3 regions of the Rhodoferax sp. PAMC 29310 genome follow, and region 1 is predicted to be linked to each of the others. Evidence: predicted binding sites of a transcription regulator. Region 1 holds the regulator's gene; each other region holds the start of a gene.
The links. Region 1 encodes LexA, which represses DNA repair genes until DNA is damaged. Its sites were predicted from a motif close to ACTGTATNNNNATACAGT; they were not measured.
Positions count from the first base shown of each region.

Region 2: a site for LexA is predicted at 2,765-2,782, ahead of imuA (translesion DNA synthesis-associated protein ImuA). Genes of this name have one in related genera too.
Region 3: a site for LexA is predicted at 1,139-1,156, ahead of J8G15_RS07045 (DNA topoisomerase IV subunit B). Genes of this name have one in related genera too.

Region 1 is NZ_CP072852.1:1,409,186-1,413,415, reverse strand. It holds gene J8G15_RS06450 (3-hydroxyacyl-CoA dehydrogenase) at 1-532, opposite strand, end outside; gene J8G15_RS06445 (D-2-hydroxyacid dehydrogenase family protein) at 638-1,645, opposite strand; gene J8G15_RS06440 (hypothetical protein) at 1,740-2,057, opposite strand; gene lexA (transcriptional repressor LexA) at 2,080-2,754, opposite strand; gene J8G15_RS06430 (asparaginase) at 2,859-3,845, shown strand; gene adk (adenylate kinase) at 3,869-4,230, opposite strand, start outside.
Region 2 is NZ_CP072852.1:4,242,360-4,246,589, reverse strand. It holds gene J8G15_RS19665 (DNA polymerase Y family protein) at 665-2,023, opposite strand; gene imuA (translesion DNA synthesis-associated protein ImuA) at 1,992-2,738, opposite strand; gene J8G15_RS19655 (ABC transporter permease) at 2,848-3,639, shown strand; gene J8G15_RS19650 (mammalian cell entry protein) at 3,654-4,230, shown strand, end outside.
Region 3 is NZ_CP072852.1:1,544,860-1,549,089, forward strand. It holds gene J8G15_RS07045 (DNA topoisomerase IV subunit B) at 1-1,106, opposite strand, end outside; gene J8G15_RS07050 (MFS transporter) at 1,247-2,440, shown strand; gene J8G15_RS07055 (bifunctional 2-polyprenyl-6-hydroxyphenol methylase/3-demethylubiquinol 3-O-methyltransferase UbiG) at 2,605-3,177, shown strand; gene dapA (4-hydroxy-tetrahydrodipicolinate synthase) at 3,214-4,107, shown strand; gene bamC (outer membrane protein assembly factor BamC) at 4,150-4,230, shown strand, end outside.

The DNA of each region.
Region 1 (4,230 bases):
GCCCCATTTGGCGGGCGTAATCGGCCAAGGCCGCACAAACGCTTGTGGCAGTCTTCAACCCTGCGATAACCTCCACGACCTTCATCAATGGGACGGGGTTGAAAAAATGGAATCCCGCCACCTGCTCTGGTCGTTTGAGTCCGGCGGCGATAGCGGTCACGGACAGGGATGACGTGTTGCTGGCCAGCACGGTGCCGGCTTGAACCAGTGACTCCAGTTCCGACATCAAGTGGGCCTTGACGTCCAACCGCTCCACAACAGCTTCGACAATGAGGTCGCAATGGGCTAAACCACCCAAAGATTCTGCGCACCGCAGTCGGGTCTTGAAGGACGCAAGCTGAATAGCATCCACTTTCCCTCTTTCACACATTCGCTCCCATTGCGCGTGTATGGCGACTTGAGCGGATTCAGCGGCCCCGTTTTGCATGTCAACCATCACAACATGACTGCCGGCCTGAGCGGCAATTTGAGCAATGCCACGGCCCATGGCCCCGGCGCCGACAATGCCGACCTGTTTGAAAACTGGATTCATGGGTGAGGTGTTCTCTGTATGCGTGTCGCTGGCTTGTGTCGACTTTGATTTCGCTCGGGTTCGTTAGAGGGGCCCAAGGCCATTCTTGGTTCGCCGTTAGTGGGCCTATCGGCGCACCTGCAGGGCACCAGGATTGACGATATTGGTCGGCGTACCCTTGATGAAGTTGATGACGTTGTCAAACGCGGCGCCAAAATAACGCTCATAGCTGTCTTGCTCAACGTAGCCGATGTGAGGCGTGCAAATGCAGTTTTCCAGTCTCAGCAAGGCGTGCCCCTGCAGAATTGGCTCGGTCTCAAACACGTCGACGGCCGCCATGCCTGGGCGACCGCGGTTCAGTGAACTGATCAAAGCGTCGGATTCAACCAGTTCGGCCCGTGAGGTGTTGACCAAAAGGGATGTCGGCTTCATGCGGGCCAAGTCGTCGGCACGAACGATGCCCTGGGTTTCTTCATTCAAGCGGAGGTGCAGGGTGATGACATCGCACTGTTCAAAGAACTCTTCGCGGCCAATGGCCGTGTCGTAACCGTCGAGAATGGCACGCTCCCTAGAGGGGGGGCGGCCCCAAATCACCACGCTCATGCCGAAGGCCTTGCCATACTGCGCCACCAGTTGGCCAATTTTTCCATAGCCCCAGATACCAAGTGTCTTTCCGCGCAGGAGAGTTCCCAGACCGAAATTGGCCGGCATTGAGCTCGTTTTCAATCCGGATTGTTGCCACGCCCCATGTTTCAAGTTCCCGATGTACTGGGGTAATCTGCGAGCCGCGGCCATGATGAGTGCCCATGTGAGCTCGGCGGTTGCAAATGGGGAGCCTACGCCGTCGGCGACAGCGATCCCTCGCTCTGTGCAAGCGGCCACATCCACATGTGGCCCGATTCGGCCGGTTTGAACAATGAGTTTCAGCTTGGGGAGCTTATCAATCAGTGACCGAGTCAGTTGCGTGCGGTCTCGATTGAGAATCACAATGTCGGCGTCTTTGAGTCGGACCGACAACTGTCCCAGTCCTTTGACGGTGTTGGTGTAGACCTTGGCTTGGTAGGGCTCAAGTCGGCTGGCGCACTCCAGTTTTCGGACGGCGTCTTGGTAATCGTCAAGAATCACTATATTCATAGCGTGACATTGTGCCTCGGCAATGAACTTGTTCGTCAGTCAGAGCCCAGAATTGGCGCCAGCAGTCAAGTGGCCGGGCCTGCTGACGTCGCTCTCAATGCAAGGTTTGCTCGCGTGCGACCAGGCGATCAAGTTCGGCGCAGACGTCGGCCATGCGACCGGATATCACCATGCGACCGACATTGGCAGGGCCGCTATCGTGGTCGAGGACACGAATAATTCGCAGCGGGCGGACCACAGCCCGAGTTGGGCGCGCCACGCATTGACGAGGTGCCTCGAGTCCTTGGACGGAAAACCCCAATCCAATTTCGTCGACAGTTGCAGCACGTGGAAGCGCTGCAGGCATTAGCCAGCGCCAAAACCCTTGAAGGGGTGCCAGCAAACTGGGGGAGTCGTTGTGTAGTTTTTTCATGGTGAATCTTTCAGCGGGCCGTTTACATCAGCATGGTGTTGCGAATCAAGCCGACCGCCAAGCCCTCAATCTCAAAGGCCTCGCCGGGTTCGACCACGATGGTTTGGTAGTCCGGGTTTTCTGCGTGCAACTCGATCAGATGCTTGTTCCGGCGAAAACGCTTGACGGTGACGTCGTCGCCCAGGCGAGCAACGACAATTTGACCGTTTTTAGCTTCTTTGCTGGCTTGCACCGCCAGCAAGTCGCCGTCCATGATGCCCGCGTCTCGCATGGACATGCCGCGCACTTTGAGCAGGTAGTCCGGCTTGTGCTGAAACAGGCTGTCTTCCAGGTAGTAGGTTTTGTCGACGTGTTCTTGGGCGAGAATGGGGGAACCAGCGGAAACCCGGCCAATCAGTGGCAGCATTAATTGGGCCATGCCCGGCAACGAGAGGGTGAGGTTTTTGCTACGCGACTCATTGAGAGAGCGAAGCGCTTCACTTTTCAAACGAATGCCGCGTGAGGTTCCGCTGAGCAGTTCGATCACGCCTTTGCGTGCCAATGCTTGCAGGTGCTCTTCGGCCGCATTGGCAGACTTGAAGCCAAGTTCATTGGCAATCTCGGCGCGAGTAGGAGGGGCACCAGTGCGCGTGATGGCGCTTTTGATGAGATCCAGGATTTGTTGCTGGCGGGCGGTGAGTTTGGGGCTTTCAAGCATGGCGACTCCTTTGATATGCGGTGGTCTTGCTGTGGGTTTATACACACTGTGTTGATATCCAGTAGCTGTATTTTTAATCAGTTTTCGAAAGTTCGCAAGTGACTATTTCTTCTCATGCTCAAAAAGTTGTGGTTTTAGGCACAGGTGGCACTATTGCCGGTACCGCCAGTTCGGCCGCTGACAACGTTGGCTACACGGCGGCACAGGTCGGTGTTGAGCAGTTGTTGTTGGCCGTGCCAGGGCTGGACCGGGTTCTGGCGGGCCGAAGCCTGGTGGTCGAGCAGGTGGCTCAAATCGACAGCAAGGACATGAGTTTTGAGGTCTGGCGACAGTTGCTGGCGCGTGTAACCCACCATCTGGCTCAACCTGATGTGGTGGGGGTGGTGATCACTCATGGCACGGACACGTTGGAGGAAACAGCCTATTTCCTGCACAGCGCGCTATCTAGTGCCTACCTTCAGGGCAAACCGGTGGTGCTGACCTGCGCGATGCGACCAGCATCCGCCCTGACCCCGGACGGACCCCAGAACGTGATGGATGCTGTAGCGGTGGCATGCACGCCCGGAGCCACGGGGGTGGTGGCGGTTTGCGCCGGTGTGGTGCATGGTGCTCTGGACGTGCAAAAGGTCCACACATATCGGGTCGATGCATTTGACTCAGGAGATTCTGGTCCCGTGGGCTATATCGAGGAGGGTTTGATCCGTTTGGTAAGAAATTGGCCTCTGGCCTCCGTCGAAACTACGCAAGGGGCTATCAAAAACGGAGTTTCCAATCTGATTTGGCCCAGAGTTGAGATTGTGATGAACTATGCCGGAGCCAGCGGAGCTGTAGTGGATGCCCTGGTATCAACCGAGCACTCGGGTCTAGGTGTTCTGCGTGGGTTAGTGGTGGCAGGAACCGGAAATGGCACCTTGCACCAAGATCTGGAGACCGCGTTGGTGCGGGCGCAGCGTGCTGGGGTGTCGGTGGTGCGGGCCAGTCGATGTACGCGGGGCCGGGTGTTGCCGACATCGGCCAGCCAGTTTGAGGACTCCAAAGGCTTGTCGCCTGTGAAAGCCCGGGTGGCGCTGATGCTGGCCTTGATGGGTTGAGCCCGCCCGGGGCTCAACAGGGTTTACTTGGACAGTGCCTCGAAGGCCCGGGCCGTGATCTCATCCACGGTGCCGGTGCCGCTGATGGCGCGGTACTTGGGGGCTTTGGCTGGCTCAGCTTTGGCCCATTGAGAGTAGTAGTCCACCAAGGGACGCGTCTGGGCGCTGTACACATCCAGGCGCTTTTTGACGGTTTCTTCCTTGTCGTCTTCCCGCTGGATCAGAGGCTCACCCGTGATGTCGTCAACGCCTTCCACTTTAGGTGGGTTGAATTTGACGTGGTAGGTGCGACCTGAGGCCGAGTGGGAGCGACGCCCGCTCATGCGCTCGATGATGGCGTCAAACGGCACATCAATTTCCAGCACGAAATCCAGACTTACGCCGG
Region 2 (4,230 bases), 1.8 Mb from region 1:
GTCGTCAAGCTGCGGATTTTAGTAGTCCCACCGGCGAATCTGGAAGACCCCTTTGCGTCCTATGGACTTTGTACCAAGCGTTGAGAAATGAGAAAAATGGTGCTCTCACGCAGGGCGTTGGAGCAGGTTCTTGGTGGAATTTTTCAATCCTCTCAGCCGCATATGTCCTTTTGGCCTCTAGCCAATGTCCTACCTGCGCAAGCAGCTATAAATTGAATAGCAATTTGACTACCCGTGACGAGTTTCCGTAATTGCAACCCTTCAATAAGGGATTGCTCTATGACAGCAAGGGCAAGGATCAACGTAGCTGCATCGTGGCCATCGACAAAGACAGCGCGCACTTCCTGAAGTAAATGAAGGGTCTCGACGCGACCCATTATTGCGCTGGGGAGACAATCTTGATCGCTTAACCAGATGACGCGCTCTGTACGATCTAGGCGAGATCGTTCATCCAGTTCAGCAATGGATGAGAGGAGGGTATTACGCAGGTCTGGGAATGGCGCAGGCATAGGTGCGGCTGACGGTGAATGTTGAATCTCAACTAATTAGGCATCATTCGACAAAATATTTCAAAACCGCCCGCTGACGAAACTATTGATTTCGCCTATTTGGAAAATCACGGTCATCAATCTGATACTGGATTCGGGCGAGAACCGATCCCGCGTCAAGCAAACACCCCCTGCAAATACCAATCAGCTGCCACTCCTGCTTCAGCACCCTCACCTTGCCCCATCAAGCGGTCGCGGTAAATCCAGAGCAGGCCCATGTGTTCGCTGCGGGCCAGAAAATAGTCGCGCAAGGCGCATTCGCCTTGGACCCACCAGCCGGATTCAACGCGGTGCGGGCCGGCCACCAGAGTGAGGGGGCCGTGGTAGAGCGGTTGCTGATCACGCAGGGCCAATTTGAGGGGGGTGGGCAGCAACCAGGTGGGGTGCAGGGCAGCCTCGCTGGGCATGGGTTGGGCGGGATTGGATCTGGCGCCAGGCGTGGCGCTGTGGGGGCTTGAGGTGTTTTTTATGCCTTTTAGGCTTCCAGCCCCCGTATTAACTACGCAAGAAGCTACTAATTGCATAGCATTCAAAGCGGGGCTCCAGCACTGCATGTGTTCGGGGCGGTGGTCGGCCTGGGCTTGGTACTGCAAGACATCGGGCGCGCCCAGGCGGGCGCTCAGGCGCTCCAGCATTTGGTGCAGGCTGTCGCCTTTGATTTGCTCGTCAGGCAGCAGACTTTCGCTTTGGCCGGGCAGCGTGACGCGGGCGAGGTTTTCAGCCAGCAGGCGCTGCAGGTGGTCGATGTCGCCGGTGGGCTCTGCCGTGCGCAGCAGCAACTCACCCTGGGTGGCGGTGTTGCGCCGGGCGTCCATGGTCCACTGCAGGGCCAGGGCGAGCACGCCCCGGTGACGCAGTTGCAGCCAGAGTTGCAACTGTTTGAGCAGGCGGCTGGCGCCAAAGAGCAGTGCGGGGGCGGTTTCGACTTGGGCGGACAACTCCAGTTGGGCCTCAAACACCTCGGGCAGCACCAGCCAGGGGTAGACCTCGGGCTTGAGGCCGTAGGCGCGGTCGAGGGCGTCCAGCAAGGGCGCGCCAAAACGCCGCACCACGCCGCCGCGCGGCAAGGCACGCAGCTGGCCCCATTGCGTGCAGCCAATTTTCTCCAGCGTGCCCAGATGCGGCCCGGCGGCCAGCAGGGTGTGCAGGGGCAAATCGTCAGGCGGGGTACGGGGTTTGGCCGCAGACCCCAGACGCGCGATTGCTATTAAAGAAGTAGCGCCCCGCGCATATTGCACCTGGGCGACGGGCTTTTTTTGCGTATAAATGTGGCGGCACAGCGCGGCAGCGCCACCCCACAGGCGTTCACTGGCGGACACTTCCAGCACCAGCGCGCCTTCAACTTGCGCCACCTTGGGCGTGTACTGCAACGCCCACCAGCCCAACGCCACCAGCGGGTCGCTCAGGACCTCCGTCGGGGAACCAGTGGGCGCCGTTGAAGCATCAGGCAGCGGCTGCAAGGCGATCCAGTGCATGGGGCCCTCCTGCGCTTGAGGTGCTGGCATGGGTGCCCGCGCCGGGGCTTTCACACAAGGCCAGCAACGCGGCCAGGCGGGCGTGGCGGGCCAACAAAATCAGCGCTTGCGCCAGCGGCGGACCGCGCCGCTTGATGATCTGCACCGACAGGGCGTCCACAGGCGCGTCGCGCGGTGGCCCGGTGACCAGCAGGCGCAGCAAGGCGGGTGATGACTCGGCCTGTGCCGGGGCCGGGCGCATGACGAAGAGAAGTTTGCCGTGGGTTTGGGCGGCCATTTGCAGGCGGCGCAGTTGCTCGGCGCGCACCTGGGGCAGCCAAGCCAGCACGGCCAGCACCTCGGCGCAGCGCAGCGCTTGCTCACTCGCCCACAGGCGCTGAGCGGGGGTGTCGCTGCGCACCCACAAAAGGCGGCGGGCATCCAGCCCCTGCGCGGCCAGCCCCGGCCCAAAAGGCAGGTGCGGCGCGCCGACCAACACCACCGGGCCAACTCCTTGTGTGAGCGCCGGCAGCAGCAGGCGCCACTCATGCTGGCCGGTGTGGGCTTGCAAAATTTCGCTCAAGGCGCCCACCGGCCAGCCGCCGCCCGGCAACTGGGCGTCCAGGGCGGCATGGCCGGTGGCCACAGTGGCCGATGCGTTGTGGCCCAGCGCGTCAGCCCGCCAGACGGCGTCGCCAAAGCGTTCTGACAAAGGGGATGAAGAGGCGCAGGCCATGCTGGGTAACCGTGAAGCTCACAATAACTGTATAAAACATCAGTATAGTGATTTACCCGCTCTGCGTGTTGTCAATCGCAAAATGCGTGGGCCTCGCTATCATGCCCAGATGCCTCTCCACCCCAGCCTGAATCCGGTCGCCAACCCTTGGGGGCGTGCCGTGCTGCGCACGCTGACCAGCTGGTGGTTCATGATTCACTTTGGCGCCGTGGTGCTGGTGATGGCGCTGTCGCCCTCCACTTACAACCGCCGCCACCGCGCGGCCACATCCCGCTACATCTACCGCAACACCTGGGAGGTGCTACCGTGGTTCACGGTGATGTCCACGCTGCTCAGTCTGGTGCTGATTCGCGTGGTGGTGGCCACCGCTTTGAGTTACGGCTTGTCGCAATACGCGCTGCAAATGGTGGTGCGGGTGCTGGTGCTGGAGCTGATTCCGCTGTCGGCGGCCATGTTTGTGGCCCTGCGCGCCAGCCTGACCTTCAACGCCAGCCAAGTGATGTCGTCCAGCACCCCAAACACCCCCCACCTGAGTTTGGAGCGCCTGCGGGCCGATTTGGTACCCCAGGTGCTGGCCAGCACCTTCTCCGTGGTGACGCTGGCCATGGTCAGCAGTGTGGTGGCGCTGGTGCTGGCCTACCTCACGGTGTATGGTTTGTCGCCCTGGGGGCTGCCCGGCTACACCCGCACCGTGGGCCAGGTGTTTGACCTGGAGGTGAGCCTGGGCTTTGTGCTGAAAACCCTGTTCTTCAGCTTGGCTGTGGCCGTGGTACCCATGGCCGCTAGCCTGGAGGTGGCCCGCCAGCCCACCCACGACTCTTCCCTGCAACCCGGCGCGGTGCGTCTGTTCATGGTGTTGCTGCTGATTGAAGCTGCCTCGCTCGCTATCAAATACGTCTAAAGGAACACTGCCCTGTGACTTCTCCCACTCCCCCTCCCTCCCCTGACGAAACCAGCCCGATTGCGCATGTGGAGCGCAAGGCGATTTTTCTGCTGATGCTGGTCACGGCGCTGGTGCTGGGCTTTTTGCTGTACGTGATGTACGCCCGCGGCGTGTTTGAAAAACAGCAGGAGCTGATCCTGCTGGCCGACGACTCTGAAGGGGTTATTGCCGGCATGGACCTGACCTTCTCTGGGTTTCCCATTGGCCGGGTGCGCCGCATTGAACTCAATGCTGAAGGCAAAGCCCGCATCATTGTGGATGTGCCGCAAAAAGATGCCCCTTGGCTGCGCACCAGCAGCATCTTCACCATGGAGCGGGGCCTAGTGGGGGAGACACGCATACGCGCGTACACCGGCATGCTGACCGACCCTCCGCTGCCCGATGGCGCCGAACGCACGGTGCTGCAGGGCGACACCAATGCGGAGATTCCGCGCTTGGTGGCCTCGGCCCGCGCCATTCTGGAAAACATCGACACCATGACCGGCGACAACTCCCGCCTCAACACCACGCTGGGTAACTTGCAAACCATCTCAGAGCGCCTGACGGGCC
Region 3 (4,230 bases), 140 kb from region 1:
AGTTCCAGCGTGGGACGCACAAAGCTGGACACCAAGCGCACCGCATCGCGAGAATTCAGGCGCTCCTTGATCTGGCCTTGAAACTGGGGGTCCAGCACTTTGGCCGACAGCACGTAGCTGGCGCGTGCGAACACATCTTCGGGCAACAGCTTGACGCCTTTGGGCAGCAAGGAGTGCAGCTCAATAAAGCTCTTCACCGCCGTGAACAAGCCATCACGCAAGCCACTTTCATGGGTGCCGCCAGCGCTGGTGGGGATCAAATTGACATAGCTTTCACGCACAGGTTGACCGTCTTCGGTGAAGGCCACGCACCAGGCGGCGCCCTCGCCTTCGGCGAAGTTGTCACTCTGGGCGTCTGCAAAGCCGTCGCCCTCGAACACGGGAATCACCAGTTCACCGGTCAACGTCTGCAACAGGTAGTCGCGCAGGCCGCCTTTGTAAAGCCAGACCTGCGTTTCCTTGGTTTTTTCATTGACCAGCGTCATAGTGACGCCAGGCATCAGCACCGCCTTGCTGCGCAGCAGGTGAGCCAATGGCGCCATCGGCAAAGCGAGAGACTCGAAGTATTTGCCATCAGGCCATACGCGCACGGTGGTGCCGGATTTACGGTCACCCTCTCCATTTTTGCGAATTTGCAAGGGCTCGACGACGTCGCCGGCCTCAAACACCAAGCGGGCAACCATGCCCTCCCGGTGGGTGGTGGCTTCCAGTCGCAAGGACAGCGCGTTGGTAACGCTAACGCCCACGCCGTGCAGGCCGCCGGAGAAGCTGTAGGCCCCGCCCTTGCCCTTGTCAAACTTGCCACCGGCGTGCAGCTGGGTAAACACCAGCTCAATCACCGGGGCATTTTCCTCAGGGTGCATGCCATAAGGAATGCCCCGGCCATCATCTTCAATGCTGACCGAGCCGTCGCCGTGCAGCGTGACCTTGATTTTTTTGCCATGACCGGCCAATGCCTCGTCGGCCGCATTGTCCAGCACTTCCTGAATGACGTGAAGCGGATTGTCCGTGCGGGTGTACATGCCGGGACGCTGTTTGACAGGCTCCAGTCCCTTGAGGACGCGGATGGAACCTTCTGAATATTCGCTGGTGGGTTTGAGTGCCATAGCTTTCAATTCTAATCTGCAAGATGACACAAGCTGTATATAGATACAGCGAACAAAAGGCATCAGTATCATTGATGGCACCGGGTTGACTCCGGATTGGCTACATTTCACCGATGCAAAAAAATAATCAACCGTTGTCTATGCTGCAAATCCTAGTGTGCGGCGGGGCCATCGTGACCCTGTCCATGGGCATTCGCCATGGCTTTGGCCTATGGCTGCAACCCATCACGCAAAGCCAGGAATGGAGCCGGGAAACTTTTGCCTTTGCCATTGCGATTCAAAATCTCGCGTGGGGCGTATCGGGCATCTTTGCGGGCATGTTGGCCGACCGGTTTGGGGCCTTTCGGGTCATCCTGGCCGGCGCGGTGCTTTACGCGCTGGGATTGTTCGGCATGGCCACCGCCAGCAGCCCGTTGGTATTTACCATCACCGCAGGCGTTCTCATCGGCATAGCCCAGGCGGGCACAACGTATGCCGTGGTCTATGGCGTCATTGGACGCCATATTTCAGCCGACAAGCGCTCCTGGGCGATGGGCATCGCGGCAGCGGCCGGGTCATTCGGCCAATTCCTGATGGTGCCCACGGAAGGCTTTCTGATCAGCTCATTGGGGTGGCAGACGGCCTTGATGGTGCTGAGTGCCGCCGCGCTGCTGATGATTCCGCTGGCGTGGGGGCTGCGTGAACCTCTGTTCAGCAGTGGCGGTATTTTGCGCCGAGAACAATCCACTTGGGCTGCGCTGCAGGAGGCTTTCAAGTACCCCAGCTTTCAATTGCTGATGGCTGGCTATTTTGTGTGCGGCTTTCAGGTGGTTTTCATTGGCGTTCACATGCCCAGCTATTTGAAAGACCAGGGCCTGCCCCCGCAAGTGGCGGGCTACGCCCTGGCGCTGATTGGGCTTTTCAACGTCTTTGGCACCTATGCGTCGGGCGTGCTGGGGCAACGCTTGCCTAAGAAGAATATTCTGGCCTTTATCTACTTGTCACGCGCCGTGGTCATCAGCATCTTCCTGCTCGCGCCTTTGTCGCCCATGAGCGTCTATATTTTCTCGGCGGTAATTGGGCTGCTGTGGCTGTCCACGGTACCGGCCACCAATGCCGCCGTGGCTCAGATTTTTGGCGTCGCTCACCTCTCCATGCTGAGTGGTTTTGTGTTCTTCAGCCATCAAATTGGCTCGTTCCTTGGGGTTTGGCTGGGTGGCTACTTGTATGACCGCACCGGCAGTTATGACGTAGTTTGGTACATCGCCATCGGGCTCGGCGTCTTGGCCGCCTTGCTGAACCTGCCCATCAAGGAAGAATCTATCGTGCGTCAACCCACATTTAAAGCAGCCTAGATCCATGCTGACCTCTGGCAGGAAACGCGTGCTGAAAAGAGTTGGACTTCATGCGCTGGCGCTGATCGCCCTGCTGGGCGTGTTCGCGGCCTACCTTCGTCCTGATTTCTTGGTGAGCATGGCAGACCAACTTTGGTCCTGTTTCTAAACCGGGCACCGAACCAATGAACAACCCATCTCACGACCTCGGCACCCCATCCCCCTGGGTGCAACGCTGGTCCCACCTGATTCGCCCTGCGGGCAGCGCGCTGGACGTTGCCTGCGGCCGCGGACGACACTTGCGCTATCTGGCCGGCCAAGGCTATATCGTCACAGGCGTTGACCGCTCCGAGGAGGCGCTTCAGATCGCAAGTGGCCATGGAGACACGGTGCTAGCCGACATCGAGAATGAGCCTTGGCCACTAGTGGATCAACAGCAGGTTCGACAATTTGACGCTGTGGTCGTGACAAACTACCTGTGGCGTGCGCTCTTTCACGTACTCGAACAAAGCCTCGCGCCTGGTGGCGTCTTGCTCTACGAAACCTTCGCGCAAGGCAACGAAACCGTTGGCAAACCGTCCCGATCAGATTTCCTGCTTCGGCCAGGTGAGTTGCTGACGGCGTTCAAATCAATGCACATCATCGCCTATGAAGAAGGTTTTTTGAGTCAACCAGATCGTTTCGTGCAGCGGATTGCGGCAATCAAGCCAGCGCCGACGGCGACGCCAGCACCGATACCGGCGCGTTACACGCTCTAGTTAGAATGATCGTTTACAGATAACTCCCTATCCGACATGACATCCTCAACCCGCCCAATCACCGGCAGCATCGTGGCCCTTGTCACCCCCATGTTGGAGGATGGCAATGTGGATTACCCTGCATTGCGAAAACTGATCGACTGGCACATTGCCGAGGGTACTGACTGCATTGGTGCTGTGGGCACCACGGGGGAGTCACCCACGGTCAGCGTGGAAGAGCATTGTGAAATCATCCGCGTGTCGGTCGAGCAATCAGCAGGCCGGGCTCCGATCATGGCGGGTTGCGGTGCCAACTCTACGTCTGAGGCCATTGAACTGGCCCGCTTTGCCAAATCGGTGGGAGCTGACTGCCAACTGCAAGTCGTTCCCTACTACAACAAGCCAACCCAGGAAGGTCAGTACCTGCACTTCAAGGCCATCTCTGAGGCCGTCGATCTGCCGATGGTGCTGTACAACGTGCCTGGCCGCTCGGTGGCCGACATGGCGCATGAAACCGTGCTTCGACTGGCCCAACTGCCCGGGATTGTGGGTATCAAGGAGGCCACCGGCAATATCGACCGCGCCCAATGGTTGATTCGAGAGGCTCCAAAAGGATTTGCGATCTACTCGGGCGACGACCCAACCGCCGTTGCACTGATGCTGTGCGGCGGTCAAGGCAATATCAGCGTGACGGCCAACTTGGCGCCACGTCTTATGCACGAATTGTGTGTCGCAGCCATGACAGGCGACATTCAACGTGCCATGGAGATCCAATTCAAACTCATGCCGCTTCACAAGCACCTTTTCCTAGAATCCAATCCGATTCCCGTGAAATGGGCTGCGGCGAGAATGAAACTTTGCGGCCCCACTCTGCGCCTCCCCATGACCCCACTCACCCAAGGCAATGAAGCCGTGGTTGAAAAGGCAATGCGAGACTCTGGACTAATTTGATTGAGCCTAATCGGCTTTACTTGCGCACCTAAAGGACATTTTGTGAATAACTTCTCCAGGCTTGCACTACTGAGCGTAACCATGCTGGCGGCGACCGGATGCTCAGTCCTCAGCAGCGACAAA